4 regions of the Zafaria sp. Z1313 genome follow, and region 4 is predicted to be linked to each of the others. Evidence: riboswitches for the same ligand, from Rfam matches in the RefSeq annotation. Region 4 holds a riboswitch; each other region holds the start of a gene.
The links. Region 4 has a riboswitch for S-adenosylmethionine ahead of ACQ3I4_RS10705 (hypothetical protein). Riboswitches for the same ligand answer to the same signal wherever they lie in the genome.
Positions count from the first base shown of each region.

Region 1: linked by a shared signal. The riboswitch ahead of ACQ3I4_RS08420 (OsmC family protein) and the one ahead of ACQ3I4_RS10705 (hypothetical protein) in region 4 are both predicted to bind S-adenosylmethionine.
Region 2: linked by a shared signal. The riboswitch ahead of ACQ3I4_RS15005 (hypothetical protein) and the one ahead of ACQ3I4_RS10705 (hypothetical protein) in region 4 are both predicted to bind S-adenosylmethionine.
Region 3: linked by a shared signal. The riboswitch ahead of ACQ3I4_RS09925 (ABC transporter ATP-binding protein) and the one ahead of ACQ3I4_RS10705 (hypothetical protein) in region 4 are both predicted to bind S-adenosylmethionine.

Region 1 covers NZ_JBNWUK010000006.1:149,240-156,438, reverse strand. The annotation lists gene ACQ3I4_RS08440 (helix-turn-helix domain-containing protein) at 1-553, shown strand, start outside; gene ACQ3I4_RS08435 (bifunctional 3-phenylpropionate/cinnamic acid dioxygenase ferredoxin subunit) at 566-904, opposite strand; gene ACQ3I4_RS08430 (MDR family MFS transporter) at 1,046-2,770, opposite strand; gene ACQ3I4_RS08425 (TetR/AcrR family transcriptional regulator) at 2,767-3,390, opposite strand; SAM riboswitch class IV at 3,538-3,654, shown strand; gene ACQ3I4_RS08420 (OsmC family protein) at 3,696-4,295, shown strand; gene ACQ3I4_RS08415 (aldo/keto reductase) at 4,339-5,334, opposite strand; gene ACQ3I4_RS08410 (phosphatase PAP2 family protein) at 5,421-6,002, opposite strand; gene ACQ3I4_RS08405 (metallophosphoesterase family protein) at 6,058-6,564, shown strand; gene ACQ3I4_RS08400 (TetR/AcrR family transcriptional regulator) at 6,613-7,199, opposite strand, start outside.
Region 2 covers NZ_JBNWUK010000022.1:22,938-30,136, reverse strand. The annotation lists gene ACQ3I4_RS15025 (acyl-CoA dehydrogenase family protein) at 1-521, shown strand, start outside; gene ACQ3I4_RS15020 (pyridoxamine 5'-phosphate oxidase family protein) at 529-969, opposite strand; gene ACQ3I4_RS15015 (App1 family protein) at 1,078-2,190, shown strand; gene ACQ3I4_RS15010 (acyl-CoA thioesterase) at 2,187-2,651, shown strand; gene ACQ3I4_RS15005 (hypothetical protein) at 2,659-3,120, opposite strand; SAM riboswitch class IV at 3,134-3,252, opposite strand; partial or broken gene ykgO (type B 50S ribosomal protein L36) at 3,324-3,446, opposite strand; gene ACQ3I4_RS14995 (GTP-binding protein) at 3,443-4,168, opposite strand; gene ACQ3I4_RS14990 (siderophore-interacting protein) at 4,455-5,291, shown strand; gene ACQ3I4_RS14985 (DNA-3-methyladenine glycosylase 2) at 5,296-6,222, opposite strand; gene ACQ3I4_RS14980 (methylated-DNA--[protein]-cysteine S-methyltransferase) at 6,219-6,875, opposite strand; gene ACQ3I4_RS14975 (RNA polymerase sigma factor) at 6,872-7,199, opposite strand, start outside.
Region 3 covers NZ_JBNWUK010000008.1:93,093-100,291, forward strand. The annotation lists gene ACQ3I4_RS09910 (acetate--CoA ligase) at 1-1,450, opposite strand, end outside; gene ACQ3I4_RS09915 (ABC transporter permease) at 1,607-2,473, opposite strand; gene ACQ3I4_RS09920 (aliphatic sulfonate ABC transporter substrate-binding protein) at 2,473-3,537, opposite strand; gene ACQ3I4_RS09925 (ABC transporter ATP-binding protein) at 3,659-4,534, opposite strand; SAM riboswitch class I at 4,540-4,630, opposite strand; SAM riboswitch class I at 4,861-4,957, shown strand; gene ACQ3I4_RS09930 (acyl-CoA dehydrogenase family protein) at 4,963-6,279, shown strand; gene ACQ3I4_RS09935 (LLM class flavin-dependent oxidoreductase) at 6,398-7,199, shown strand, end outside.
Region 4 covers NZ_JBNWUK010000010.1:11,166-18,364, forward strand. The annotation lists gene ACQ3I4_RS10700 (sodium:solute symporter) at 1-1,205, shown strand, start outside; SAM riboswitch class IV at 1,331-1,440, shown strand; gene ACQ3I4_RS10705 (hypothetical protein) at 1,453-1,740, shown strand; gene ACQ3I4_RS10710 (VIT1/CCC1 transporter family protein) at 1,961-3,121, shown strand; gene ACQ3I4_RS10715 (SRPBCC family protein) at 3,165-3,647, opposite strand; gene ACQ3I4_RS10720 (Gfo/Idh/MocA family oxidoreductase) at 3,712-4,749, opposite strand; gene ACQ3I4_RS10725 (ATP-binding cassette domain-containing protein) at 4,778-5,716, opposite strand; gene ACQ3I4_RS10730 (ABC transporter permease) at 5,761-6,813, opposite strand; gene ACQ3I4_RS10735 (substrate-binding domain-containing protein) at 6,886-7,199, opposite strand, start outside.

The DNA of each region.
Region 1 (7,199 bases), on a different contig from region 4:
CGCGGCCGGGCTCCGCGTCGCCCTCGCGCTGGCCGCCCGGCGCGGGCTCGAGGTGTTCACGCATCCCTTCGCCGACGCGCTCGCGGCGTTCTGGGTGCCCGGGCCGGGCCGCGGGGCCGCCGGGCAGGAGGCGCTCGAGCGGGTCCTGGGCCTGCGCTGCGGGCTGGTCCCGTCCGTGGAGGGCCTCGCCGGCCTGTGGTCGGCGGCGCGGCTGGCCCGCGAGCTCGCCCTCTTGACGACTCCGGACGACACCGCCGCGCTCACCCCCTTCACCGCCTGGGCGCGTCTGGCCAGGGTGCGCCTCGGCGAGGCCGGGCTGGGCGCCGATTCCGACGTCGTGCTGGCCTTGGCGGGCTGCGGCGAGGTGGAGCGGGTCCGGCTCCGCGAGGCCGTCGGCGCCTACCTCGAAACGGGGAGCGTCTCCGCGTCGGCCGTGCGGCTCTTCTGCCACCGCAACACCCTCATGAACCGGCTGCGGCGCTTCACCGAGCTGACCGGCATCGACCCGACGATCCCCCGCGACGCGGCGCGGCTCGTCGTCGCCTGGTCCTAGCCAGGGGCCGGGCTATCCGGCGGGGGTCCCGGGGTAGAGGAGCACCCGCCCGTCGACGACCTCGACCTTATGCGTCCTGACCCCGGTCGTGGCCGGCAGGCACAGCGCGGCCCCGTCGGCGAAGGAGAACTTCGCGGCGTGGACGGGGCACTCGACGCAGTCGTCCTCGATCCAGCCCTCGGCGAGCGAGGCGGTCTCGTGCGTGCACTCGTCGTCGAGGGCGTAGAAGTCGCCGGACTCGGTGTGGAACACGGCGATGTCGTTCCCCGTGGGGTTGTCCTGGCCCTCGATGACGATCGCCTCGCCCTCGGGGATCTCGTCCACGGACCCGACGTTCATCGGCTCGGCCATCTCTGCTCCTTCACGCTGCCCGTCCGGGGTCCCGGCGGGTTCCCCTCCATCCCACACCGCAGGGGGCCGCGGCGGCAAACCGGGCCCCCTGGTGCCGCGCGCGGGATGCCGCGGCGGCGCGGGACGTGGACGACGCCGGAGCTAGCCCCTCGCGTCCCGGTGCGGCTCCGCCACGTGGCGGGCCGGGGACGCGGCGCCCGCGGAAGCCGGGGCGGCCGCGACGGGCGGGGTCGCGCCCTCGTCTTCCCCGCCGGCGCCGCCCTGCGGGGTGTCATGCAGGTGGCCGAGCTGGCCCTCGCCGAGGGACTCGGCCGGCAGATCGCGCTCGATCTTGGTCGCGAGCGGGTCCTCCGTGACGAACGCCAGGGCGAGCGCCGCGAGGAGCGCGAGCGGCGCGATCCACAGGAACAGCGGCACGAGGGCCTCGTTGTAGGACGCGACGATGAGCTCCCGCACGGGCTCCGGCAGGGAGGCGACGAGCGCGGGGGTCAGCGAGTTGCCGCCGTCGCCCGCACCGGCCCCGGCCGGCATCTTCTCGACGAGGAGCTCCTTGAGCCGGCTGGCGAAGAGCGAGCCGACGACGGCCGAGCCCAGGGTCGCGCCGACCTGGCGGAAGTAGTTCTGCCCGGCCGTCGCGGTGCCGACCATCGAGAGGTGGAAGGAGTTCTGCGCCACGAGGGTCAGCAGCTGCATGCTCGCGCCGAGGCCGATGCCCATGACGGCGAGGTACGCGCAGATCAGGGCGACCGGGGCGTCCGCGTGGATCGTGGAGAGCAGGACCAGGCCCAGCGCGGTGACGAGCGTTCCCGTGATCATGACGGCCTTGTACCGGCCCGTGACCGAGACGCGGCGGCCGACGAGGACCGAGGTGACCAGGAGGCCCCCCATCATGGGGATCATGAGCAGGCCGGCCTCGGTGGGGCCGAAGCCCGTGACCATCTGCAGGTAGGTCGGCATGTAGCCGATCGCCCCGAACATGGCGATGCCGGTCATGAGCCCGGCGACCGTGGTCAGGTTGAAGTTGCGGTTGCGGAAGAGGGCCAGCGGCAGGACGGGTTCGGCGGCGCGCGACTCGACCCACACGAACAGGGCGCCGGCGACGGCGGCCGCGGCGAAGAGGCCGAGGATCGTCGGGGAATCCCACGCGTAGGTCCCGCCGCCCCACGTGCCGGCGAGGACGAGTGCGCTCGTCGCGACGGCGAGGAGCGCCATGCCGAGGTAGTCGATCCGGCCGCGCTGGGCGGCGGAGGGGCGCGGGATGTGCAGCAGGAAGACGGCGGCGAGGACGGCGAGCACGCCGAGCGGGATGTTCATCCAGAACGTCCAGCGCCAGCCCGGGCCCTCCGTGAGCCAGCCGCCGAGCAGTGGTCCGGCGACGGAGGAGAAGGCGAACACGCCGCCCATGATGCCCATGTACTTCCCGCGCTCGCGGGCGGGGACGACGTCGGCGATGATCGCCTGCGAGAGGATCATGAGCCCGCCGCCGCCGATGCCCTGGATGGCCCGGCCGAGGATGAGCACGTTCATGTCCTGGGCGAGGGCGCCGATCACGGAGCCGCCGATGAACACGATGATCGCGAAGAGCAGGAGCGGCTTGCGGCCGAACATGTCGCCGAGCTTGCCGTAGACGGGCATCATCACGGTCGAGGCCAGGATGAAGGCCGTGATGACCCAGGCCATGTGCTCGACGCCGTGCAGCTCGCCGACGATCGTCGGCAGGGCCGCGGCGAGCACGGTCTGGTTGAGGGAGGCGAGCAGCATGGTGACCATGAGGCCGCCGAAGAGCAGGACGAGGTGGTTCTTGCGGTCCGCCTCGGGGGCGGGCGGCTGCGCGGTGGTGCCGGGCGTGGTGGTGGAAGTGGTCATGGCCGGGGACGCAGGACCTTTCTGAAGACGTCGGTGGATTCGCCGAGGTGGGCGCCGAGCTCTTCGAGCGGGGCGCCGGGGAACTGGCGGTAGGTGAAGCGGACGATCGTGGCGGCGGCCATGAGCAGCGCGCGGCGGGCCGCGGGGTCCTCGCCGAGCTCGGCGGAGACGGTGGCCGGGTCCTCGCTGAGGCGGTCGTTGACGGCCGAGTCCACGAGGACCTCGGCGTCGTTGAGGTGCTGGACCACGCGCCCGCGCAGCTCGGGGTAGCGGCCGACGAGCTCCTTGCGGCGCTCGAAGCGGCTCCCATCGCCGACCACGGTGGACAGGACCTCCGCCATGAGCCGCACGGTGCGCTCGAGCAGCTCGGCGTCCGAGGCGCGGAAGCGCTCGATGAACTCCTGCCGGAGCTCGGGGGCGCGCATCCCGAGGACGGCGTCCTCCTTGGAGGGGAAGTAGTTGAAGAACGTGCGCTTGGAGATGCCGGCGCGGCGGGCGATCGAATCGACCGTGGCGGCGGCGAGGCCGTCCTCGAGGGCGAGGGCCGAGGCCGCCTCGTGGACGGCCCGCCAGGTCTCGAGGCGGTTGCGCTCGCGCAGGCTCAGGGGTGAATCATGCATGGGTACAGTTTATGCACCAGTGCAATCTTTGCACAACTGCAGGCCACGTGACCTTGGCCGCCTCCCGTGACGGCGGATGACGAGGTGACCCCGCGTGACGGAAGTCCTTGCCGCGGCCCGGGCCGGAGCGTGAGACTCGTGGCCAGGAATCAAGAGACCCGGCCTGAAGGCCCTGGCCGGTCGGGCGGCAACCCTCCTCGCTGTAGCGGGGTGCCCCAGGTGACGATTCGACGCCCGCCGCGGCGGCGGGCGTAAGTACGGCGCACGCGCCCGCATGCGCCACGACGCGAAGGGCAGGACCCAACATGACCTCCACCACAGAACAGGCTGCGGGCACCGGCCAGCAGTCTCCCACCGGATCCGCCACCCCGAGGACCACCGACCTCGACGCCGAGCGCGCCCGCCGCCTCGACGACGCCGCGTCCTTCTGGGCGGGCCGCATCGGCGAGGACACGGCCAACGCGAAGGCCGTCTACCGCGCCCACGGCGTCTCGGAGCGCTCCGTCGCCACGCGCGTCACGGCGGGCCGCCACGAGTTCGTCGTCGACGAGCCCGCCGCGCTGGCCGGCGACGATTCGGACGCGAGCCCCGTCGAGTACGCCCTCGGCGCGCTCGTGTCCTGCCAGGTCGTGGTCTACCGGCTCTACGCGCACCAGCTCGGCGTCGCGATCGACTCGCTCGAGATCACGGCGGAGGGCGACCTCGACGTCCGCGGGATCTTCGGCGCCGATCCGGACACGCGCCCCGGCTTCACGGCGGTGCGCCTGACCGTTCACCTCAACGGGCCGGAAACCCCCGAGCGCTACGAGGAGCTGCACCAGGTCGTCGACGCGCGCTGCCCGGTGCTGGACCTCTTCGCCCGGCCGACCCCCGTCAGCGTCGAGCTCGCGGTCAACGCCGACTGAGGCCGGCCCGAGCGGCCGCGGCGGGCCGGACGACGGCGGGACCCTACGGCAGCGGGCGCCCCCGGGCCGCGGTCCACAAGCGGTACCAGTCCACGGCCCCCATGGCCGCGGCGGCCCGCTCCGCGCCGGCGCACGCGGCGATCCGCGCCGGGTTCGTGGTGCCGATGACCGGGCGGATCCGGGCCGGGTGGCGCATGAGCCATCCCAGCACCACGGCCTCGGGCGCGCAGCCGAGGCCGTCGGCGAGTTCCCGGACGACGCCGGACGCCTCCTCCTCGGGCGACGCCGCCCCGCTCCCGGGGCGGGGCGCGGCACCCGGGCCGGGCTCCGGCGTCGTACTCCTGCCCGAGTAGCGCCCCTGGGCCAGCGCGCCCCACGCCTGCAGCTCCACGCCCTCCGCGCGGCAGTACTCGATCGTGCCCTCGGGGAAGGAGAGCGCCCCGCCCTCGGGGTGGTTGACGAGGACCTGGGACTCGAGCCAATCGCGCCGGTGCAGGCCCATCTCGAGCTGGTTGACCGCCGGCGCCTCGCCGAGCGCGTCCTGGAGCGCGCGCATCTGGGCCGCCGACATGTTCGAGACGCCGAGCCGGCCGACCTTGCCGGCGTCCCGCAGCCCGGCGAACGCGGCCGCGACGTCCTCCATCGGGGTCAGCGGGTCCGGGCGGTGGATCAGCAGCGCGTCGAGCCGTTCGATCCCGAGCCGGCGCAGGATGTCCTCGACGCGGGCCGTGAGGACGGCGGGCGAGGAGTCGTAGCGGCCGCCCGACCCGTCGGGGCCCGCGAGCACGATCCCGCACTTGGACTGCAGCTCGATATCGTCCCGCAGGCCGGGCCGCTCCGCGAGGACCCGGCCGAAGACCTCTTCCGCCTTGCCGCGCGTGTAGATGTCGGCGTGGTCGAAGAGGGTGATGCCCGCTTCGAGGGCCGCGTCGACCGCGGCGTGGGCGGTGGCCAGGTCGCCGGCGTCCGGCGGCGCGTCGTCCCACCCGCCGCCGAGTCCCATGCAGCCGAACACCAATCGCGATCCGTCACCCGCCATCCCCCCACGTTATCCACTCCCGGGCGGTGATGGGCCGCTCATACAACGGAAATCGGGATCGTGATGCGGGGCCGGGGCGGCGGGCCTCAGCCGTAGACGAGCGTGCGGAGCAGGTGCGTCGCGACGCCGATCGCCGCCCCGGCCGCCACCTGGCCGGGGGTGTGCGCCCGCAGGACGAGGCGCGACCAGCCCACCGCGGCCGCCGCCGCGAGCCCGGCGACCCCCACGGCCGGCACGGGCCCCAGGAACTGCAGCGCCACGTAGACCGCGACGGCCGTGTGCACGGAGACCTTGTAGAACGCGTTCGCGACGAGGCACAGCACGAGCCCCGTGAAGATCCCGCCGAGATCGAGGAACAACGCGTCCGGCGCGTCCATGAGGCGCAGCGTCCACACCCCGCCGAGGATCGAGAAGCCGGAGGTCAGGAACGGCCAGTAGCGCTGCCGCCGCTTGGGGATGTGCCGGCTCGAGACGACGCCGCCGCGGGCGAACCACAGCACCCCGAGGAAGGGCAGCACCGTGGTGAACAGGACCGCGACGAGGGCGTGCGGCCAGCCGATGCCCGGCACGACGAGGGGCCGGCTCAGCAGGTACGCGGTCGCGACGACGGCGGGCGCATACAGCTCGCTGATCCACCAGGCCGCGCGCTCCGCCGTCGTCCGCTCCATGCCCACCATGCTAGGCGGGCCCCGGACGCCCGGCGCCCCGTGCCACGATGGGGGCATGGCCACCCGCTTGCTGATCGTCGCCGACACCCACCTGCCCCTGCGCGCCCGCGGACTGCACCCGGAGCTCTGGGAGCGGATCGAGGACGCCGACGTGGTCCTGCATGCCGGTGACTGGGTCGACGAGGCCACGCTCGACGCCTTCGAGGCGCGCTCGCGGCGCCTGATCGGCGTGTGGGGGAACAACGACGGGCCCGGCCTGCGCGCGCGGCTGCCGGAGACGGCGCGCTTCGAGCTCGACGGCGTCCGCTTCGCGATGACCCACGAGACGGGGCCGGCGCGCGGGCGGGAGGCGCGCTGCGCGCAGCGGTTCCCGGACGCCGATGTCCTGGTGTTCGGGCACAGCCACATCCCGTGGGACACGGTCGCGGAGACGGGCCTGCGCCTGCTCAATCCCGGCTCCCCGACCGACCGCCGCCGCCAGCCTGCCTGCACCTACCTCCGGGCGGTCGCCGACGCGGGCGCGCTGCGGGACGTCGAGATCGTGCCGGTGGACCGGCTCTAGTCCCGGGGCGCCGGGGGACGGGCGGGGCGGCGGAGGACGACGCCGGGGCTAGAGTCCCAGCGCATCCGCCTCGCGCTCGGCGAGCCGGGAGAAGAGCGCGTCGGCCGGGTCGAAGGTGCCGACGAAATGGCCGTTGAGCTCGAGCTGGACGGCGCCGACCATCCTCGCGAACGCCGCTGCGAGATCGAGCACGGCATCGGGGTCGCGCTCCACGCCGACGGCGTCGGCGAAGACGTCGAGCTGCCCGGCCAGCCCATCCGCCGCCCCTCCCGGCAACCGGGCGCCCGGACCCCGGACCGCCGGGGCGCAGAAGGCGCGGACCACGCGGGCCGCGGGTTCGATCGTGTTGCCGGGGGCCCGGTAGCCGGGGATCGCCGAGCCGTAGACCAGCGCGAATCGATGCGGCTGCTCCCGGGCCCAGGAACGGAAGGCGCCGGTGACGGCCGACCACCGAACGCGATGCGGGGCGCGCATGGAGCCGGCCGCCTCGAGGGACGCGGCGAGGTCGTTGTAGGCGTCGACAATGAGGGCGGTGATGAGCTCGTCGCGGCTCGGGAAGTAGCGGTAGATGGCGCTGGAGACCAGGTTCAGCTCGCGGGCGATCGCCCGGAGCGAGAGATCGGCGGCCCCGGACT
Region 2 (7,199 bases), on a different contig from region 4:
GGATCGAGCTCGAGGACGTGCGCCTGCCCGCCGACGCGGTGCTGCCCGGGGCGCTGGGGCTCAAGGGCCCGTTCACGTGCCTGAACGAGGCCCGCTACGGGATCGCCTGGGGGGCCATGGGCGCGGCGCGGGACAGCTTCGAGGCCGCGCTGGACTACGCGCAACGGCGGATGCAGTTCGGGCGGCCGCTCGCCGCCTACCAGTTGACGCAGGCCAAGCTCGTGGACATGGCGCTCGAGATCAACAAGGGCTTCCTCCTGGCGCTGCATCTGGGGCGCATGAAGGACGCGGGCACGCTCTCGCCGCAGCAGATCAGCGTCGGCAAGCTCAACAACTGCCGCGAGGCCATCGCGATCGCCCGCGAGGCGCGCACGATCCTCGGCGGCAACGGGATCACGCTCGAGCACTCGCCGCTGCGCCACGCCAACAACCTCGAGTCGGTGCGCACCTACGAGGGCACCGACGAAGTGCACCTGCTCATCCTCGGCCAGCGGCTCACGGGCCACGCGGCGTTCCGCTAGGGCGGGGTCAGGACTCGTCGAGCTGTTCCGGCTGGTTGCCGAGGAGGAAGTGGCGGCCCGTGACTTCGCGCGGGGTGATCTCCACCCACGTGTCCTTGAGGGTCTGGACCCAGGGGCGGACGCCGGCGGCGCGGGCGAGCTCGATCTCCGCCTCGGTCTCCAGGACCCGGGCCGTGCCGCGGACGACGACGGACCAGGCCTGGTCGCTCAGGATGCCGTCCGACTCGAACGCGACCGTCGGGTTGATGGTGAGCCCGGCCAGCTTGTTCCCGGGGGCCGTGCGGAAGTAGAGCTTCCCCTCGTGGGCCGCGTGGTTGACCGGGACGATGTCCACGTTGCCCGCGACGCTGAGCGCGATCCGGCCATGGTGGGTGCGTCCCAGCAGCGTCCAGCACTGCTCGGTGTCCAGGATCATGACGGGCTGGCCGTCCTCGTGTTCAAACATCATGCCGCCCATTGTTCTACAGAATGTAGAAGAATGCGAGGGGTTTTCGGTGCCCGTTTCCGCCGCCGCGCGGTGACGGCCCCACGGCCGCGTGCGTGAAAGACTGGGGCCATGGCAGCACCGAACACCGTGAAGCACGCCCGCCACCTGGGGGTCCGCCTTGAAGACGGATGGCACGCGTTCCGCGAGCGAGGCGGCCGGAGCCGCGGACTCGTGGCCACCGTCCTGCCCTTCCGCGGCTACGGCGTCAGCGGGGCCGACGGCTGGGTGCGGGTCTTCGCACGTATCGTCCTGGCCCGGCCCGGCGCGTTCACGAACGGCCTGCCCAAGTCCAAGGTCGTCTCCGACGGCGTCCGCGGCTGGAGGAACTTCATCTCCCCGCCCATCCCGCACGCCGAGGTCGTCGCGGAGATCGGCGGGCGGACCTTCCGCGTCGACGCCGACCGCGGAGGCGTCCTCGACGTCAAGATCACGGTGGACCTGGCGCCCGGCTGGCACGCGGTGACCCTGCGCAGCGAGTCCTCGGAACCCGCGGACGTGTCCGTGTTCGTCGTCGACCGCTCGATCGACTTCGGGGTCGTCTCCGACATCGACGACACCGTCGTCGTCACCGCCCTCCCGCGCCCGCTGCTGGCCGCGTGGAACTCCTTTGTGCTCAGCGAGCACGCGCGCGTCGCGACGCCCGGCATGGCCGTGATGATGGAGCGGCTCATGCGCACCCGCCCGGGATCCCCGGTGCTCTACCTCTCGACGGGCGCCTGGAACGTGGCCCCGACCCTCACCCGCTTCCTCTCCCGCAACCTCTACCCGGCCGGAGCGCTCCTGCTGACGGACTGGGGGCCGACCGAGGGGCGCTGGTTCCGCTCGGGGCAGCAGCACAAGGTGGACCAGCTGCGCCGCCTGGCTGCCCAGTTCCCGCACATCAGCTGGCTCCTGGTCGGCGACGACGGACAGCACGATCCGGAGATCTACGCCGAGTTCGCCCGCCGCCACCCCGGGCAGGTGCGGGCGATCGCGATCCGCCAGCTCACGCCGTCGGAAGCCGTCCTGGCCGGCGGCCGCTCGATGGGCACCATGGACTCCACCCCGGGGACGCCGTGGGTGTACGCGCCGGACGGTGCCGGGATCTGCGAGGGCCTCGAGCGGCTGGGGCTGCTGGAACCCGAACGTGTCGCGGGGCCGCCCACCTCGGCGATGCCCGTCCTGCCGCGGAAGACGCCGTGAGCGGGCGCCGCCTGAGCGTCGGCGTGCCGATGCGGTGGGGCGACATGGACGCCTACGGCCACATCAACAACGTCAACCTGGTCCGCATGATGGAGGAGGCGCGGATCGCGGCCTTCGGCGTGCCGGGCGGGACGGGCAAGCCCGGCGCCGAGCCCGTCGTCGAGCTGTTCTCCACCGTTCCGGCCGACACGCAGACGCTCGTCGTCGAGCACCGGGTCCGCTACGTGGCCCCGCTGGACTACCGCAACGTCCCGGCCCGGGTCGACGTCTGGATCAGCTCGGTCAAGCCCGCCTCGTTCGACATCGCCTACGAGTTCCACGATCCCGTCGACGGCGGCGTCTGCGTGCGCGCGATCACGACCCTGGCGTTCTTCTCCACTGCGGAACAGCGACTGCTGCGCATCCCGGCCGAGCACCGCGAGGCGCTCGCCGGGTTCCTTGGAGAGCCGCTGTTCCGCTGAGGGCGGCTCAGGCCCCGCTGTGCAGCAGGCCCGCCGTGACCTCGACGAACCGCAGGCCGAGTTCCGGATCGTGCTCCAGATCGCACGGGGCCAGCTCGTCGCTGGAGAGGCTGAAGTAGCGGCGGCCGGCCCCGACGCCGGGGTCCTCCGGGACGCCGAGGATCCGGGCCGCCTCGTTCCAGGCGCAATGCCACCACAGCGTCTCGAACGGCTCGGAAGCCCAGCGCACGCGGTGGTCGAGCCGTTGGCCGGCCAGGTTCAGGAGCCGGACGATCTCGGCCACGTCATGGGCCGTGTAGCGTGCGACCTTCAGACCGGCCGTCATCACGGCCACCCGGAAACCGGGAAGGAACGCCGTGACGTGGGCCGGTTGCCACGCGGTGGGGTCCTTCCGGGCGCGGGCCAGGCGGAGCGGGTAGATGTCGTGTCCGTCGCGGTAGCTGCGACAGCTGCCGTCGGGTGCGTTCATGAAGGTGTGCCTTCCGTTGCTCTTGCCCGGAGCGGTATTGCACCGGACCGCTTCGTCATCCGAACCACCCGTGAAGCATGGGGTTGGTGCGCGGCCGGGTCGGAGCCCTGCGTGTGGCCGCATCTCGTGAAGCTGCCTCCATCCTAGCGGCCCGGTGCGACGCTTCGGCAAGCAACGCACCGGACCGCACCGGACCGGGACGGTCAGCCCTGGCGCGCCTTGAGCCGCGGATTGGCCTTGTTGATGACGAACGTGCGGCCGCGGCGGCGCACCACTTGCGCGCCGGGCTGCTACTTGAGGGCGCGGAGCGAGTTGCGGACCTTCATGGGGTTCCTCCTGGGATCGTGCTGCCGTTCTCGGACGGAGCGCCGTGCGGCGCCCCGGTGGTCCCGGCGCGGGACAGCTCCGCGTCGGTGAGTTCGCAGGCGGCGAGGGCCGCGGCGGCCTCCTCGGCGGCACCGGCCATGTCCGGGCCGGTCATCAGGAGCCGGGTCCCGGCCGCCCGCCGGCCCCACGTGCCGAGGTGCTCCATCCAGACGCGGGGTCCGATCCCGGTCACGCCGAGCCGCGCGGTCGGGGAGTCGGCGAGCCAGACGTCGCCGCGCAGCCAGGCGACGCCTTCGGCGATCCGGGGCAGGGTCGCGCGGAAGCGGTTCGCCTGCAGAGGCCGCCCGGCGCGGAGCTCCACCGTGCCGAAGGGTCCCCGGGAGCCAGGCGTGGGCGGCTCCGTGCCCGGCCCGAGTTCGGCGTGGAGCAGGCGGGCCCGTGGGGGCGATCTCGGCGATGAGCTGCATGCCTGGACGAACCCCGCCCCACCGGACTGGCAGCCCGCGGAGCCGCCGCCGAGGAGGTGGGCGAAGAGGCCCTCGACGAGGAGCACCTCGCGGCACTGCGCGAACGCCTCGATCAGGAACTCGCCGGCCGTGCGGTCGTCGGCGGGCAGGCTGCTGAGCCCGGATTCCCAGAGCGTGTGGCGGTCCCAGAGCTGGTCCTCGACGGATGCGGGGTCCACGGCCAGGGCGAGCGCCCGGGGATGTCCGTGCGGCATAGTACCCGTTCGCCTTCGAGCAGGTCGTGCACCACGACGACCGCGTCGGGGTGGTCGGCGCGGAGGCGGGTGAGCGCCTGGTCGCGGCAGTGGAAGTCGAGGGAGGAGAGGAGATGGAGGCTCACGCGGCCAGTCTATTGAGAATCATTCTCAAGATGCAAGCCGCCTGGAGTCCGTCCGGGACGCCGTCCGGGGCGGGGGCGTTTGCATTGACGGGATTCGTGGGATTGGGTGGACAAAAGGCAACCGCCGGCCCGCGGCCGGCCCGAAGGAGTGTGTCCTCAGCATGAGCGTTTCCCCCGCCCCGCGTCCGCAGCGCCCCCAGACCGTCCTCGAGGTCCTCGCCACCGAGCGGCTCTCCGAGCACATGGTGCGCTTGACCCTCGGCGGCGAGGGCTTCGCCGGCTACCAGGACAAGGACGCCACGGACAAGTACGTCAAGCTGCTCTTCGCCGATCCCGCGCTCGGCCTCGAGCCCCCGTACGACCTCGACGAGCTCCGCTCCCGGCTGGAGCCCGAGCAGATGCCCGTGCGCCGCACCTACACCGTCCGCTCCGTCGACCCGGACGCCGGGACGCTGCAGATCGACTTCGTCGTCCACGGGGACGAGGGCATCGCCGGTCCGTGGGCGGCCGCCGCGCAGCCCGGCGACAAGCTCTGCTTCAACGGCCCGGGTGGGATGTACTCCCCGGACCCGGCGGCCGGTTGGCACCTGTTGGCCGGAGACGAGTCGGCCCTGCCCGCGATCGCCTCCGCGCTCGAGGCCATGGGGCCGGACGCCCGCGGCATCGCCTACCTCGAGGTGGCCTCTGCCGCCGACGAGCTCGAGCTCTCCGCCCCGGCGGGCATCGAGCTGCGCTGGCTGCACCGCGGCGGCACGTTCAGCCCCGAGACGACGCGGCTGGCCGCGGCCGTCATGGCGGGGCAGTGGCTCGACGGCGACGTCCAGGTCTTCGGGCACGGCGAGCGGGAGATGATCAAGGCCCTGCGCCGCTACCTCGCGGACGAGCGCGGGGTCCCGCGCCAGCGGATGTCGCTCTCCGCCTACTGGGCCCACGGCCGCGCGGAGGACACCTTCCAGGCCGAGAAGCGCGAGCCGATCGGGCAGATCTTCCCGGAGTAGGCGCCTATCCGGGCAGCTGAGCCGCCCAGCAGTGGAACAGCGCGTAGGCGCGGTACGGGCTCCAGGCGTGCGAGCGCTCCTCGGCCGCGCGCGCATCGACGCGTCCCAGGGCCCGGCGGAGGACGAGGTCCCCGGGCGTGAACGCGTCGGGGTCGAAGCCGGCCCGCACGGCCAGGTAGTCCGCGGTCCACGGGCCGATCCCGCGCAGGCCGAGCAGTTCCGCGCGGGCCAGCGGGAACCCGGGGCCGCCGCGGGGATCCAGGCCCGCTACCGGCATCGCCGCGGCGAGGGCCGCCATCGCCGCGTGCAGGGTCAGGGCCCGCTGCCCCGTGATGCCGACGGCGGTGTGCAAGTGCCCGGGGTCCGTCTCCGCCAGCTCGGCCGCGTCCGGGAAGATCCGCAGCCCGCCGGGCCCGTCGCGGCCGAAGGCCTGCACGAGCCGGCCCGAGAACGTCCGGCACGCGGCGAGCGAGACCTGCTGGCCCAGGATCGTCGTCGCGAGCGCTTCGACGGGATCGAGGAACCCCACGCGGCGCAGCGAGGGCCGGGCCGCGACGAGCGGGGCCAGCGCGGGATCGCGCCGCAAGTGTCCGACGACGGGGCCCAGGTCCGCGTCGAGGTCCAGCCAGGCGCGGATCCGGGAGGCCAGCTCGTCCGCCCAGTCCGGATCCCCGCCAGCCGTCGGGGTGCCGGGCCCCCGGGCGTCGACGAGGACCAGCTCCCGCGTGAAGCGCAACGTCGCCTCGACATAAGCCGTGGAACAGGGGACGAGGCGGCGGAAGGTGGCCCCGGCGTCGTCCGGGTCCGTCCCGGAGGCCAGCTCGACGCCCGGCACCGCGTGGGCGCGCAGCACCGCGAGCACGTGGAGCGGATCCAGCCCGCCCGGGCCCGGCTCGAGCTCGAGCCGGACGGACTGCGCGGCAGCGCTCACGCGGCCGCCCGCTCGAGCTCCAGCAGCGCGGCCTTTGCCTCGGGGCCGCCGAGGTAGCCGCCCAGGGTGCCGTCGCTGCGCAGGACGCGGTGGCACGGGACCACAAGCGGCAGCGGGTTGGTGGCGCACGCCGTGCCGACCGCCCGCACGGCCCGCGGACGGCCCGTCGCCCGGGCGATCTCCGCGTAGCTCGCCGTGCTGCCGTAGCCGATGTGCGGCAGGTATTCGTGGACCTCGCGCCGGTAGCCGCTCGAGAGCGCGCGGTCCAGCGGCAGCTCGAAGCCGCGCCGCCGGCCGGCGAAGTACTCCTCGAGCTGGCGGGCCGCCGTGTCGAGCCGCGTGCCGCCAGCCAGGATCCGCGGACCCAGCCGGGCCGCGAGGTCCCCGAGCACCGCCTCGTGCCCCTCGGCGGCGAACGCGACGCGGACCAGGCCGCGCTCCGTCGCCGCGAGCAGCAGCGGGCCGAACGGGGAATCGACGGTGCGGTAGGAGGCGTCGAGGAGGCCTTCGGACTCGGCACGCGCTGCCAGCCGGTCGCCCAGGGCGGCGAGGACCGCGGGGCCGGCCCCGAGCCCGGGGAGCAGGCCGGATGGAAACCCCCCGGGGAGATCGGGCTGCCGGTCGGCGTCGTGGGAGCGGGATCCGGTGTTCATCGTGCGGCTCCTTTCGGGGACTCGGTGGGTTCGGTGGACGCGCTGGCCCCGCTGACCACGGTGGACCCGTTGGCCGAGTTGGCCGCGTTGGAGGAGAGCGCCGCGCGCAGCTTGGCGACGCCGTCGGCACATGCCCGGCGGGCGGCTTCCGGCGTGCCACCGAGGATGTCCGCGACCTCGCGGTGCGGCAACCCGGCGACGTGGTGGTAGGCGACGGCGGCGCGCTGCTTGGGCGGCAGGCCCGCGAGCGCCCTCCACAGACCCTCGTCCGGATCGGTGGCGATCCCGAGCGTGGAGTGCCGCTCCGGGAGCACCTCCGCCGGG
Region 3 (7,199 bases), on a different contig from region 4:
TCCCCTGCCGGCCGGGCGCGGTGCGGGTGCCGGATTCGTCCACGATGTCCGTCGCGACGCCGGGCAGCGCGCGCGTGGCGGAACCCGGCTTGAACGCGGCGTCCGTGGGCCGGGGGGAGAGCACCGTGGCGCCGGACTCAGACTGCCACCACGTGTCCACCATGGGGATCCCCGCGTCCGGATCCCCGGCGGCCAGCGCATCGCGGCCCACCTGCGTGCGCAGCCAGCGCCACGCCTCCGGGTTCACCGCCTCGCCCACCGTCCCGGCCAGGCGGATCGAGGACAGGTCGTGGTGGGCCGGGATGCCGTCCGGGAACCAGCCCATGAGCGAGCGCACCAGGGTCGGCGCTGTGTAGTAGCTCGTCACCCCGTAGCGCTCGATGATCTCGAAGTGCCGGCCCGGGTGCGGCGCGTTCGGCACGCCCTCGTAGATCACCTGCGTGACCCCGTTGGACAGCGGACCGTAGAGCTCGTAGGTGTGCGCCGTGACCCAGGCCAGGTCCGCCGTGCACCAGTGGACGTCCTCCGCCCGGCGCTCCGGGTCCGGATGGGAGAACAGGAACTCGTGGCTCCACGACGCCTGGACGAGGTAGCCGCCCGTGGTGTGCACGAGGCCCTTCGGCTTCCCCGTGGTGCCGGAGGTGTACATGATGAACAGCGGGGTCTCGGCGTCGAAGGCCTCCGCGGCGTGGGTGCGGGGCTGGGCGTCGACGACGTCGTGCCACCACAGGTCCCGGCCCTCGGTCCAGTCGATCTCCAGGCCCGTGCGGTTCACGACCAGGACGTGCTCGATGTTGTTCTCGCCCGCGACGGCGGCGTCCGCGTTGGCCTTGACCGGCACGGCGGCGCCCCGGCGGTACTGCCCGTCCGTGGTGACGAGGAGCTTGGCGCCCGTGTCCTCGACGCGGAAGCGCAGCGCCTCGGCCGAGAAACCGCCGAAGACGAGCGAGTGGACGGCCCCGATCCGGGCGCACGCGAGCGTGATCACGACGGTCTCGACGAGCACGGGCAGGTAGATCACCACGCGGTCGCCCTTCGCGATGCCGAGCGACGTCAGGGCGTTCGCGGCCTGGGCGACGAGTTCCGCCAGCTCGCGGTACGTCACGGTGCGGCGGTCGCCGGGTTCGCCCTCGAAGTGCAGGGCGACCTTGTCCCCGCGGCCGGCCGCGACGTGCCGGTCGGCGCAGTTCACGGCCGCGTTGAGCTTGCCGCCGTCGAACCAGCGCAGCTCCGGGCCGCGGCGCTTCGCGGCGTCCGTGCCCGTGGAGGAGTGGACCGTGTGCCAGGGCTCGGCCCACTCGAGCCGGTGGGCGGCCTGTTCCCAGAAGGCGAGGCGTTGGGCCTCGGTCCACGCGTGTTCGGCCGCCTCCGCGTCCGTCCGGGCGGGCGGGATGGCGGGCAGGGCCGGGGCAGGGGCGGCGGCTGTGGCGGTGGTCGCGGACGAGGTCATGATCATCTCCATCGGTTCTGGCGGTGGCGTAGGCGCGGGTTCGGGTGCCGCGGTGGGAAAGGTTCCCGGTTCTCGCGGGCCGGCCCCGGCGTGTCGCGCCGACACGCCGGGATTTAGCCGGCCCGGGCCGCTGGACGTGGGAAGTTTCCGAGGGCGTCAGGCCCAGCGGGCGACGGCCTTGCGCTCCGCGATGCCCAGCAGCGCGTCGGTGGCCTTGCCGATCACGGCGAGCAGGATGATGGCCAGCAGGAGCCGGTCGGTGCGCCCGTTGTTCTGCGAGTCCGTGAGCAGGAAGCCCAGCCCCATGGAGGAGGCGATGAGCTCCGCCGCCACGAGGAACAGCCAGGCCTGCGCCAGGGCCAGCCGCAGGCCGGAGAAGATCGCGGGCACCACGGCCGGTAGCTGCACGGTGGTCAGCAGGCGAAGCCCCTTGAGGCCGAACGCGCGGGCGGCCTCGACGAGGTTCTTGTCCACGTGCCGCAGGGCCAGGTAGATCGTGGTGAAGATCGGGAAGAACGCGCCGATCGCGATGAGCGTGACCTTCGAGTCCTCGCCGATCTTCAGCCACAGGATCAACAGAGGCACCCAGGCCAGGGACGGCACGGCGCGGAACGCCCCGATCGTGGGTCCCAGGAGCGCGTCGGCCCGCCGCGAGAGCCCGACGAGCGAGCCGACGGCCAGGCCCAGCGCGGCGCCGATGCCGAAGCCCAGCAGGACGCGCTGCACGGAGATGCCGATGTGCGTCCACAGCTCGCCGCGCTCGGCCAGGTCCACGCCGGCCGAGAGCACGGACAACGGGGCCGGCAGGCGGTTCTCGCTCACCCAGCCGAGCGTGCTCGACGCCTGCCACAGCGCCAGCAGGAGCAGCGGGACGACGGCGCCGAGCAGCACGCGCCGCCCGCGCCGCTTCCCGCCGGCCGTGCCACGCCGCGGGCCGGAACTCCCGGTGCCGGCGGATCCCCCGGCCGTGCCGCGGGCGATCGCCTCCTCGGCGACGGCGCTCGTGTTGGGGCCGAACGCCATCACGCCTCCTTGATGGTGGAGGCGTCGGCCTTCCCGGCGAAGGACGCCTCGACGATGCTCGCGATGGCCTCGTCGACGTCGGCCTGGGTCTTGACGTCGCCCGTGTCCACGAGGGTCGGGGCGATCGCCGTGAGGACGGTGACCTGGGCCTCGCCGGGTACGGGGTCGACGTCGAGGTTGGAGCGCTCGAGGATGACCTTGTCCGCGACGGCCTGGTCCAGCCCGGCGACGCCGGCGAGGATGGAGGCCGTCTCCTCCGGGTTCTCGGCGGCCCATCCGCGGGCCTTCTCGTAGGCGTCGACGACGGCCTGCGCGAGCTCGGGGGAGGCCTCCAGGAACTCCTCGGTGGCGTTGAGGAATCCGTAGGTGTTGAAGTCGAGGTTGCGGTAGAGCAGCGTCGCGCCGGCCTCCTCGGCCCCCGCCATGATCGGGTCGAGCCCGGCCCACGCGTCCACGGAGCCGTTCTCGAGGGCGGCGCGTCCGTCGGCGTGCTGCAGGTTCTGCACCGTGACGTCGTTGATGGACAGCCCGGCCTCCTCGAGCGCCTGGACGAGGAAGAAGTAGGGGTCGGTGCCCTTGGTGGCGGCGATCTGCTTGCCCTTGAGCTCCTCCACGGAGGTGATGGGCGATCCGGAGGGGACGACGAGCGCGGCCCATTCCGGCTGCGAGTAGAGGCTGACGACCTTGATCGGCGAACCGTTGGCGCGGGCCAGGAGGGCGGCGGAGCCTGCGGTCGAGCCGACGTCGACCGCGCCGGCGCGCAGCGCCTCGTTGGCCTTGTTCGAGCCGGCGGACTGGATCCAGTTCACGGTGACGCCGCGGTCGGCGAGCGTGGCTTCCAGCCAGCCCTTCTCCTTGATGACCAGGCTCAGCGGGTTGTAGGTGGCGAAGTCGATGTTCAGGGTGGTGGCGCCGGATCCCGCGGCGTCGCCGGCGGCCGTGGCGGCCCCGGCCTGCCCGGATCCCTCGCCGGCGCAGGCGGCGAGCAGGACGGCGGCGGCGCCGGCGGTGCCGAGGCCCAGGAGGCGGCGGCGGGACAGGTGGGCGGAAGCGGTGCGGGTCATGGAACGGTCCTTTGCTGTGGTGGTGATGGCGGGCGGCGTCCAGGGAACGACGCCGGGGCCCGGCTTCCCGGGGCCGCCCGGCTCGGGCGCGGCGCGGGGCCGGAAGTCGTGCGGGTGTGGTTCAGCGGCGGTGCGGGTCGACGCCGAGCGTCTCCAGGAGGGAGGAGCGCAGCGCGGCGAGCTCGGCCGAGGCGCGGTCCCGCGGGCGCTCGCCGGGGACCTCGAGGACCTGGGCGATTCCCGCTCCCTGGCCGCTCCCGGTGGGGCCGAGCACCAGGATCCGGTCGGCCAGCTGGAGGGCCTCGTCGACGTCGTGGGTGACGAGCAGGACGGTGGCCGGGTGGGCGCGGTGGATGTCCAGGAGCAGGTCCTGCATCTTGAGCCGGGTCAGGGCGTCGAGGGCGCCGAACGGCTCGTCGAGGAGCAGGACGCCGGGGCGGCGGGCGAGCGCGCGGGCCAGCGAGGTGCGCTGCGCCATGCCCCCGGAGATCTCGCGCGGACGGTGGCCGGCGTAGGGTCCGAGCTCGACGAGCTCGAGCAGTTCGTCGACGCGCTGGGCGGCCTCCGCCTTCGACGTGCCGCGCGGCAGCCCGAGCTCGACGTTGGCGCGGACCGACTGCCACGGCAGGAGCCGGGGTTCCTGGAAGGCGACGGCGGTGCGCTCGTCGAGGCCGTTGACCGGCTCCGTGCCGATCGCCACGCGCCCGGAGGTGGGAGCGTCGAGCCCGGCGACGGCGCGCAGCAGGGTCGACTTGCCGCAGCCGGAGGGGCCGAGGATCGCCAGGACCTCGCCCGCGGCGACCTCGAAGTCGATGCCGGCCAGGACCGTGCGCGCGGAGTCGCCGGAGCCGAACGAGCGGGTGAGGGCCTCGAAGGCGACGGGCAGCGCGGCCCCGGCGGCGGTCCGAGGCGTCCCGGGGCGTCCGGTCGGGCCCGGGGACTCCGGCGCCACAAGGCGTGCGGGCCCGGCGGTCGTGGGGGCGGGTGCAGCGGTCATGATCATCTCCATCGGTCCTGGCGGTAGCACCGGTCCCGGTCGGGGTGGTTGCTGCGGCGTCGTCGAGCCAGATCTCTCGGCCGCTCTGGATGGTTGCCCTTCCAGTGAACGTCACATGACGGCGGCGCGGCAAAGAATGGCGTCTTCGTTGCGAATTGTTTCGCGGGGTCCGTCCGAGGAGGTCGGTCGGTGAAGAATCCGCGTTGTTTGGCGGTTTCCCCGCCCTGATGTTCGATCCGTTCGCCGTGCTCGGCGCCCCGGGCGGGCCGGTCCGGAGGCCGTCGCGTTCGCGTCCGGGCCGCGATCGTGTCCAGAATGGACGCAACAAACCATCCAGAGCGGCCGAGAGATCTGGCTCCGTGACGCCGCAGCAACCCCTTCCCGGGAACGGGAGGAAGGTGCTACCGCCAGGACCGATGGAGATCGCCATGACTTCTTTGCCCGGGACCACCGACGCCTTCGACACCGTCCACGTCGCCGAGGGCCTGCCCGTCGACGAATCCGCGCCGCAACCGCGCCACCTGCTCAAGCTCACGCCGGGCGTCCCCGTGGGGGAGGCCTACGAGGAGCTCGCGGCGCAGTTCCGCCCCGTGTTCGCGGAGATCGCCGCGGGAGCCGCCCAGCGGGACGCCCAGCGCATCCTGCCATTCGAGCAGGTGGGCTGGCTCAACCGGGCCCGCTTCGGCGCCTTGCGCGTCCCGCGGGAGCACGGCGGCCACGGGGCCTCGCTGACGGACACGTTCCGCCTGCTGATCGAGCTCGCGGAGGCCGACTCCCAGGTCGCGCACCTGCTGCGCGCGCACATCGGCTTCACCGAGCTCGTCCTGAAGCATCCCGACGAGGCCGTGAGGGAGCGCTGGTTCGCGCGCTTCACGGCCGGCCAGCTCGTCGGCAACGCCTACACCGAGCGCGGCGGCAACCCCCTCGGCGGGCACAACACCGTCTTCGCCGAGGCCGGCGAGGGGCGGCTGCGGATCAGCGGGAAGAAGTACTACTGCACCGGAACGATCTTCGCCGACTGGGTCGCCGTCGCCGCCTCGCATCCGTCCGCGGAGGGGCGGCACGTCGGGATCGTCTCGACCCAGCACTCGGGCGTGAAGATCTTCGACGACTGGGACGGCTTCGGCCAGCAGCTCACGGGCACCGGCTCGACCCACTTCGAGGACGTCCCCGTCGACACCCTGCTCGGCCCCGAGGACCTGGCCGCCCACCCCGAGTCCGCCGTGTTCCAGCTGGTCCTGCTCGCCGTCCAGGCCGGCATCTGCCGCGCCGCGCTCGCCGACGCCCGCTCGGCCGTGCAGGCCCGCACGCGCGCGTTCAGCACGGGGACGGGCGTGCCGCCGCGGCGGGAGCCGCAGGTCCTGCAGGTGATCGGGGAGATCTCGGCGAACGCTTTCGCCGTGGACTCCGTCGTCGTCGCCGCCGTCCAGGAGGTCGAGGCCGTCCTCGCCGATCCGGGGCTGCGCCCCGAGGAGCGCTTCGCGGTCTGCGAGCTCGTCGCGGATCGGGCCCAGACCGTGGTCCAGCCGATCGTCCTGTCCTCGGCGTCCAAGCTCTTCGACGGGCTCGGCGCGTCCTCGACGGCCGCCGGCTGCAACCTGGACCGGCACTGGCGCAACGCCCGGACCATCGCCACCCACAATCCCGCCATCTACAAGGCCCGCATCGTCGGGGACTACGAGGTCAACGGCACCGCGCCGGCGTGGTTCGAGTCCGTCGGCGACGTCCCGGTCCGCTACGCGTAGGACGCCGCATGCCACCGTCAGCGCCGCCCGCGGCCCTCCGCGCCGCCCCGTCGGCGCCCCCGTCCGCAGAACCCGTCCCGTCCGGCACCGCCGGGACGGACCCGTCCAGGAGGACCCCATGAGCATTCCGCAACGCCGACACGTCCGCTTCAACGCCTTCGACATGAACTGCGTGGGCCACCAGTCCCCGGGCCTGTGGCGCCACCCGCAGGACCGCTCGGCCGAGTACAACACCCTGCGCTACTGGGCAGACCTCGCCAAGACCCTGGAGAAGGGCCTCTTCGACGGTGTGTTCATCGCGGACGTCCTGGGCACCTACGACGTCTACGGGGCCTCGGACGAGGCGGCGCTGCGGCAGGGCACGCAGGTCCCCGTCAACGACCCGTTCCTGCTGGTCTCCGCGATGGCCCTCGTCACCGAGCACCTCGGCTTCGGCGTCACCGCGGGCACCGCCTACGAGCACCCGTACCCGTTCTCCCGCCGGCTCGCGACACTGGACCACCTCACGGGCGGCCGCGTGGGATGGAACGTCGTCACCGGCTACCTGCCCTCGGCCGCGCGCAACATGGGCCAGGAGGACCAGCTCGAGCACGATGCCCGCTACGACCACGCGGACGAGTACCTCGAGGTCGTCTACAAGCTGCTCGAGGGCTCGTGGGAGGACGACGCCGTGGTCCGCGACCGCGCGGCGGGCGTCTTCACGGATCCCTCCAAGGTCCATCCGATCCGGCACGAGGGCCGCTTCTTCAAGGTCCCGGGCATCGCGATCACCGAGCCGAGCCCGCAGCGCGTCCCCGTCGTCTACCAGGCCGGGGCCTCCCCGCGGGGCATCGGGTTCGCGGCCGGAAACGCCGAGGCCGTCTTCGTGGGGGCGCCCACCAAGGAGCTGCTGCGCGCCTCCGTGGCCCGCATCCGCGACG
Region 4 (7,199 bases):
GCAACCACAACGCCACCAACGCCTCCGGCGTCGTCATGCTCGCCTACACTCTGATGCTCTGCGCCACCTCCACGGGCGCGTACGCCACGATCTTCATCGTCCTCTTCGGCTGGGAGCGCGAGGCCTCCATCGCCGTCGGCGGAGCGATCGTGCTCGTCTACTCCACGATCGGCGGCATGTGGTCCATCACGCTCGCCGACCAGGTCCAGTTCGTCATCAAGACCGTCGGCGTCTTCGCCCTCATGCTCCCCTTCACGATCGCCGCGGCCGGCGGCTTCGGCGGTCTGTCCGGCGGAATCGAGGAGCGCGCCCGCCAGGCCTTCTTCAGCTGGGACGGCATCGGAGTCCAGACCATCATCACGTTCTTCGTGGTCTACACCCTGGGCCTGCTGATCGGCCAGGACATCTGGCAGCGCGTCTTCACCGCCCGCACACCGCGCGTGGCCCGCTGGGGCGGCGCCACGGCAGGTTTCTACTGCGTGCTCTACGGCATCGCCGGCGCCGTGATCGGCATGGCAGCCCGCGTGGCACTGCCCGAGATCGACCTCACCCAGGGCGGCAAGGACGTCGTCTACGCGGAAGTGGCCATGAACCTCCTGCCCGTCGCCGTCGGCGGCATCGTCCTGGCCGCGGCCGTCGCCGCCATGATGTCCACGGCCTCCGGCGCGCTCATCGCCGCCGCGACGGTGGCCCGCACCGACGTCACTCCGTTCGTCGCCGGCTGGTTCGGCAAGAAGATCGAGGTCAACTCGGGCACCAACCCCGAGCACGACGTCCGCGCCAACCGCTGGTGGGTCCTGGGCCTCGGCGTCGTCACGATTCTCCTGGCCATCATGGTCAAGGACGTCGTCGCGGCCCTGACCATCGCCTACGACATCCTCGTCGGCGGCCTCCTCGTGGCGATCCTCGGCGGCCTGCTCTGGAAGCGCGGCAACGGCACGGGCGCCGCCTGGTCGATGGCCGCGGGCACGCTCTTCACGCTGGGGACCATGATCATCCTGGAGATCCAGGGCGACGCTCCCTACGACGGCGTCTACGCGAACGAGCCGATCTACGTCGGCCTCGCCGCCTCCATCGTGGTCTACGTCGCCGTGAGCCTCGCGACCCCGGCCACGAGCCGGGACGTGACCGCGGCCTGGGAGGACCGCGTCGCCGGGCGCGTTCAGACCGAGGGCGTGTCCCTCGAGGAGACCGCCGCCCGCTGACCCGGCCCCGCGCGCCGGCCCCACTGATCCGGCCCCGGCCGCCCGGCCGACGCCCGGGCGCCCCGGTCCGTCACGCTCCGTAACCCCGTTCCCGCACCGCGGGGGCGGGGTTACGCTGTGTGAAGCTTCACGAGACGCGGCGCCAAGCTCCGACTGGCCGCGCACCAACCCCAGGTTCATGGGTGGTTCGGATGAGGAAGCGGCCCGCGCCGGCCGGCACGGGCAAGAGTCCAGCGAAAGGCCCGCCGTGGCGTCCAGCCCGATCCCCGTCCTGCCGATCCTGGACACGGAGCTCGGCACCGTGACGCTCTACGTCGCCGGAGAACGGTACCGGTACCTCGCCGAGGACCCCCACGCCCTGGAACGCGCCCTGGCCAACGCCTGCGCCGCGCCGCGCTGGGACCGCGGCGCCCTCCGGCTCGTCGTCCGGACCGCCGCGGCCGGGAAGCGCCGCGGCGTTCCGGCCACGTTCACCCTCACGGAACCGCCGTCGTCGGAGCAGTGCGGACGCCACACGCGTATACTGGTCGGCTGAAGGGGAGTAGTTCCAGCCCCTCCCCCGCCACGGCGGGCGGAGGAGGCAGCGGACTTGTCGACATACTGGCCACGATGAGCGTGGCCCGGCAATCCACCCGGACCACGGTCCGGGCGAGCGAGACCTTCGGCCCGCCGGTGGCGGTCCGAGGTTCGCCGTACCCAGATCCTCGACCGTCGCCCCCAGGCTCCGCCTGGGCCGACCGACCGAACGAGGATCCATGCCCATCCCCGAACAGCGCGGCTTCGAACCGCGCGACACCGTACCCCACGGCCCCGCCCCGACCGCCGTCCACCGCACTCCGTCCCACCGCGACATCCGCCGCTGGCGCAAGTACCTCGCCGACGAGCGGGCCGAGGGCGCCGTCTACCGCGAGCTCGCGGCCAACCGCGAGGGCGAGGAGCGGGAGATCCTCCTGGGCCTGGCCGAGGCCGAGCTCCGCCACGAACGCCACTGGGCGGCCCTGCTCGGCGAGCACGCCGACAAGCGCACACGCCCCTCGCTGCACCGGATCGTGCTGCGCTTCCTCGCCCGCCACGTCGGCTCCGTGTTCATCCTCGCGCTGGCCCAGCGCGCCGAGGGCAACTCACCGTACGCCGACGACCGCGACGCGACGCGCCAGATGGCCGCCGACGAGGCCGTGCACGAGGAGGTCGTCCGCGGCCTCGCGACGCGCGGAAGGCACCGGCTCTCCGGCAACTTCCGGGCCGCCGTCTTCGGCGCCAACGACGGCCTGGTCTCCAACCTGGCCCTCGTCATGGGCATCGGCGCGACCGGCGTCTCCAGCGCCCTCGTGCTCTTCTCCGGCATCGCCGGGCTCCTGGCGGGGGCGCTGTCGATGGCCGCCGGCGAGTTCGTGTCCGTGCGCTCGCAGCGCGAGCTCATGGAGGCCGCCCGCCCGACCCAGGTCACGCTCTCCGCCGCGCCGGACCTGGACCTGGACGCCAACGAGCTCGTCCTCGTCTACAAGGCCCGCGGCATGAGCGCCGAGGCGGCCGAGCACCGGGCGGCCGAACGCATGGGCTACTTCTCCTGCGATTGCGATCCGTCGTTGTCCCTGCAGCCGGAGAGGGCCGCCGAGGAGGAGGACGAGCCGGACACGATCGGTTCCGCGCTCGGGGCGGCCGCCGCGAGCTTCTGCTTCTTCGCCTCGGGCGCGCTGATCCCGATCATCCCGTACCTCCTGGGCCTGACCGGCCTCGCCGCCGTCGCGGTCTCGGTCGTGCTCGTCGGGGCCGCGCTCATGGGCACGGGCGGCGTCGTCGGCCTGCTCTCCGGCGCATCGCCGGCCAAGCGGGGGCTGCGCCAGCTGGCGATCGGGCTCGGCGCGGCGGCCGTGACCTACCTGCTGGGCCTCGCCTTCGGCACCACGGTCGCCTAGGCCCAGGACGACGCCGGGGCCCCGGCCCCGTGCCCGGGCGGGCTCAGGCTCCCGGGGAGGATCCGGCGTCGTCCGCGTCCCCGCGCCCGTCGGCGAAGTGGGCTGCCAGGCGCTCGAGGGTGCGCTCCATGTTGCGCGGCGTCGTCCGGGTGAAGCCGAGCACCCGCAGCAGCCACTTGTGCTTGAGACGGGAGGCGTCCCAGGTCTCGCGGACCAGGGTCCCGCCCTCGGCGGGCTCGAGCTCGTAGCGCCAGCGGTGCCCGCTGAAGTGGCGCCAGGCGATGAGCCGGCCCTCCTCGAACTCCACGACGCGGTTGCTGATCCGGTACGGGACGCCGAGGCGCATGTCCATGCCGAACTCGGCTCCGGGCCCGAGCCGCTCCGGCGCCCCGCCGCGCGTGGCCCGGACCGTCCCGGAGCCGTCGATCACGGGATGCATCGCGGGATCGGCCAGAAGCCCGAAGACCGCGGCGGGCGGGGCGGGAACGAGGCGCCGCCGGGTGACGTGGAAGGGGGAATCGCTCATGAACCGAGCCTAGCCACCAGACCGGCCCCGCGTCCGCCATCGCTTCGCGTGGCGGACGGGGCCGCTAGATCCGTGCCGCGAGAGGATCGACGCGGACGGGGGCGCCGGTGGCCAGGGACTCCTGGGCGGCGTCGGCCACGGCGGAGGCCGCCACGGCGTCCTCGGGCGGACACGGGTTCTCCCGCTCCCCCAGCACGAGCTCCACGAAGGCCGCCATCTCCTCGCTGTAGGCGGGGGCGAAGCGCTCGGCGAAGGTCTCGTGCGGCGACCCGGACGGGAAGGCGGTCCCCGGCTCGGCCGAGCGCAACGCGGCGCGCTCGTCGAGTCCGACGACGAGCGATCCCTTCGAGCCCTGGATCTCGAGGCGGACGTCGTGCCCGGCCCCGTTGTAACGCGTGGCGGTCGCGGTGGCCACGGTGCCGTCGTCGAGCGTCAGGACGGCCAGCGCCGTGTCGACGTCGCCGACGGCGCCGATGGCCGGGTCCCCGTTGTTGGAACCGCGGGCGTAGACCTCGACCACCTCGCGCCCGATGATCCAGCGGATGACGTCGAAGTCGTGGACCGAACAGTCGCGGAAGAGGCCGCCCGAGGTGGCGAGGTACTCGACCGAGGGCGGGAACATGTCCCCCGTGACGGCGCGCAGCGAGTGGATCCACCCGAGCTCGCCGGCCGCGTAGGCCCGCTTGGCCTCGAGGTAGCCGGCGTCGAAGCGCCTCTGATGGCCGATCTGGACTGTACCCCCCGCCTCGCGGATCTCCCGCAGCAACGGCAGCGACGAGGCCGTGTCTCCCGCCACGGGCTTCTCGCAGAACACCGGTACCCCGGCCGCGATGCCGGCGCGGATGAGCTCGGGGTGCGTCTGCGTCCCCGTGGCCACGACCAGGCCGTCGATCCCGCCCGCGAGGAGGGCCCCGACGTCGTCCGCGTGTCCGGCGCCGAGCCGCTCCGCCGTGGCCCGGGCGTGCTCGAGGGCGACGTCCGTGAGGACGAGCCGCAGCCCGATCCCCCGCGCGGCGAAGCGCTCCCGCAGTCCAAGGATGTTCCGGGCATGCATGACGCCGATGCGTCCGACGCCGGCCAGTCCCAGGGTCAGTGTCCTCATGTCGTCCTTTCGTCGTGGAAGCGGCGGATCAGGCCAGGTTGCGGGCGGCGTCCGGCGCGTGTTCCGACGTTTCCCGGGCCTCGGCCTTGACCTCCTCGGCCAGCTCGCTGTGGCCGCCGAGCTGTTCGAGCTCGTGGGCGAGCTCGGCCAGTTCGGCGCCGCCGGCCATCTGCGCCGTGAGCTCCTCGAGGGTGATGTCCTTCTTCTCGTAGTAGCCGATCGAGCGGCCGCGCTTGAGCAGCAGGAAGCGGTCCCCCACGGGGAAGGCGTGGTGCGGGTTGTGGGTGATGAAGATGACCCCGAGGCCGCGGTCGCGGGCCTGGAGGATGTAGCGCAGCACGACGCCGGACTGCTTCACGCCCAGGGCGGCGGTCGGCTCGTCGAGGATCAGCACCTTCGCGCCGAAGTACACGGCCCGGGCGATCGCCACGCACTGGCGCTCGCCGCCGGACAGCTGGCCGATCGGCTGCTCCACGTCGCGCAGGTCGATCCCCATCGCGGCGAGCTCGTCCTTGGTCACCTGCTTCATCTTTTCTACGTCCAGGCGCTTGAACGGGCCGAACCCCGTGGACAGCTCGGAGCCGAGGAAGAAGTTGCGCCAGATCGGCATGAGCGAGACCACGGCCAGGTCCTGGTAGACCGCCGCGATGCCCGAGTCCAGGGCCTCGCGCGGCGAGGAGAGCCGGCGCGGTTCGCCGAGGATGTTGAACGTGCCGTCGTCGTGCTGGTGCAGGCCCGCGATGATCTTGATCAGGGTGGACTTGCCGGCCCCGTTGTCGCCGAGAACGCACGTGACGCGTCCGGCGTCGACCGCCATCGTCACGTCGCGCAGCGCGATGATGTTCCCGTACCGCTTCCCGACCCCGTCGAGCTCGAGCAGGTGCACGGGGGTGTGGGTCAGCGGATCGGCCTGTCCGGCGAGCAGGGCCTCCTGCTCGATGCGGTCCTTGCGGGTGCCGTGGCTCATGGGGGTTCCTTCCGGGGTGTTCCGCGACGGGGTCTCGGGGGTGCTCATTTGGATTCGGCCCTCTTCTTCACGGCGATGTTCACGATCGTGGCGAGCAGGAGCATCAGGCCCAGGAAGAACTTGAACCAGTCCGGGTTCCACTCGGCGTAGACGATGCCCTTGTTGGCCATGCCGAAGATGAACGCGCCGATCGCGCCGCCGACCGCGGAACCGTAGCCGCCGGTGAGCAGGCAGCCGCCGATGACCGCGGCGATGATGTAGAGGAACTCGTTGCCGATGCCCTCGCCGGACTGGACGGTGTCGAACGCGAAGAGGTTGTGCATGCCGAGGATCCACCCGCACAGGCCCACGCCCATGAACAGGCCGATCTTGGTCCGCACGACCGGCACGCCGACCGCGCGGGCAGCGTTCGCGTCCCCGCCCACGGCGAAGATCCAGTTCCCGACCCGCGTGCGCAGCAGGATCCACGAGGCCACCGCGACCAGACCGATCCAGAAGAACACCGTGATCTTCACGTCCACCCCGAAGATCCCGACGGAGGAGGCGAACACTGCGCGGGCCGAGGCGAAGCCGTCCATCCGCGCGATCGACGGGGTCGAGACCGAGCCGCCGATCAAGCGGGTCAGACCCAGGTTCAGGCCGGTCAGCATCAGGAACGAGGCCAGGGTCACGATGAAGGAGGGCAGCTTGGTCTTGATCAGGATCCACCCGTTCACGAAGCCGACCGCGAGCGAGACGAGCAGGGCGACGACGACGCCGACCCAGACGTTGGTGCTGAAGTACCAGGAGAACAGCGAGGCGGCCAGCGCCGAGGAGATCACCGCGACTCCCGTGGAGAGGTCGAACTCCCCGCCGATCATCAACAGGGACACCCCGACCGCCATGATCCCGATCGTCGAGGCCCCGTACAGCACGGTCGCGAAGGAGGACGGCTGCAGGAAGACCGGGGCGACGACCGCGAAGAACGCGAACAGGGCCACCGCGCCCACGAGCGCGCCGATCTCCGGACGGCCCAGCAGCTTCGCCAGCGTTCCCTTCGCCGCGACCCGGTCATCGGTCGCAGGGGGCTTAGGCGTGGTCAACGTTGTAGTACTCATCTCATGCATCACTTTCTCTCGACCAGGGGCGGCGGCGCGGCCGCCGCCCCCGGGGACCCGGAAGGCCTCGGACTAACGAATGCCCTCGGCGGCGAACTCCAGCACGGCGTCGGCGTTCTCCGCGTCGATGATGGTGGGGCCCGTCAGGACGGGCTGCCCTCCACCGATCTGGAAGCCGCCGCGGTGGGCCTGCCAGATGGCGTCGACCGCGCCGTAGCCCTGGAGCCACGGCTGCTGGTCGACCGTGAAGATGACCTCGCCGTCGACGATCTTCTGCGCCAGCTCGGGGTTCATGTCGAAGGAGGCGACCTTGATCTCGCTGCCCGCGGTCTCGGCGGACTTCAGGATGGTCAGGGTGATCGGCGCGCCGAGGCCGATGATGACGT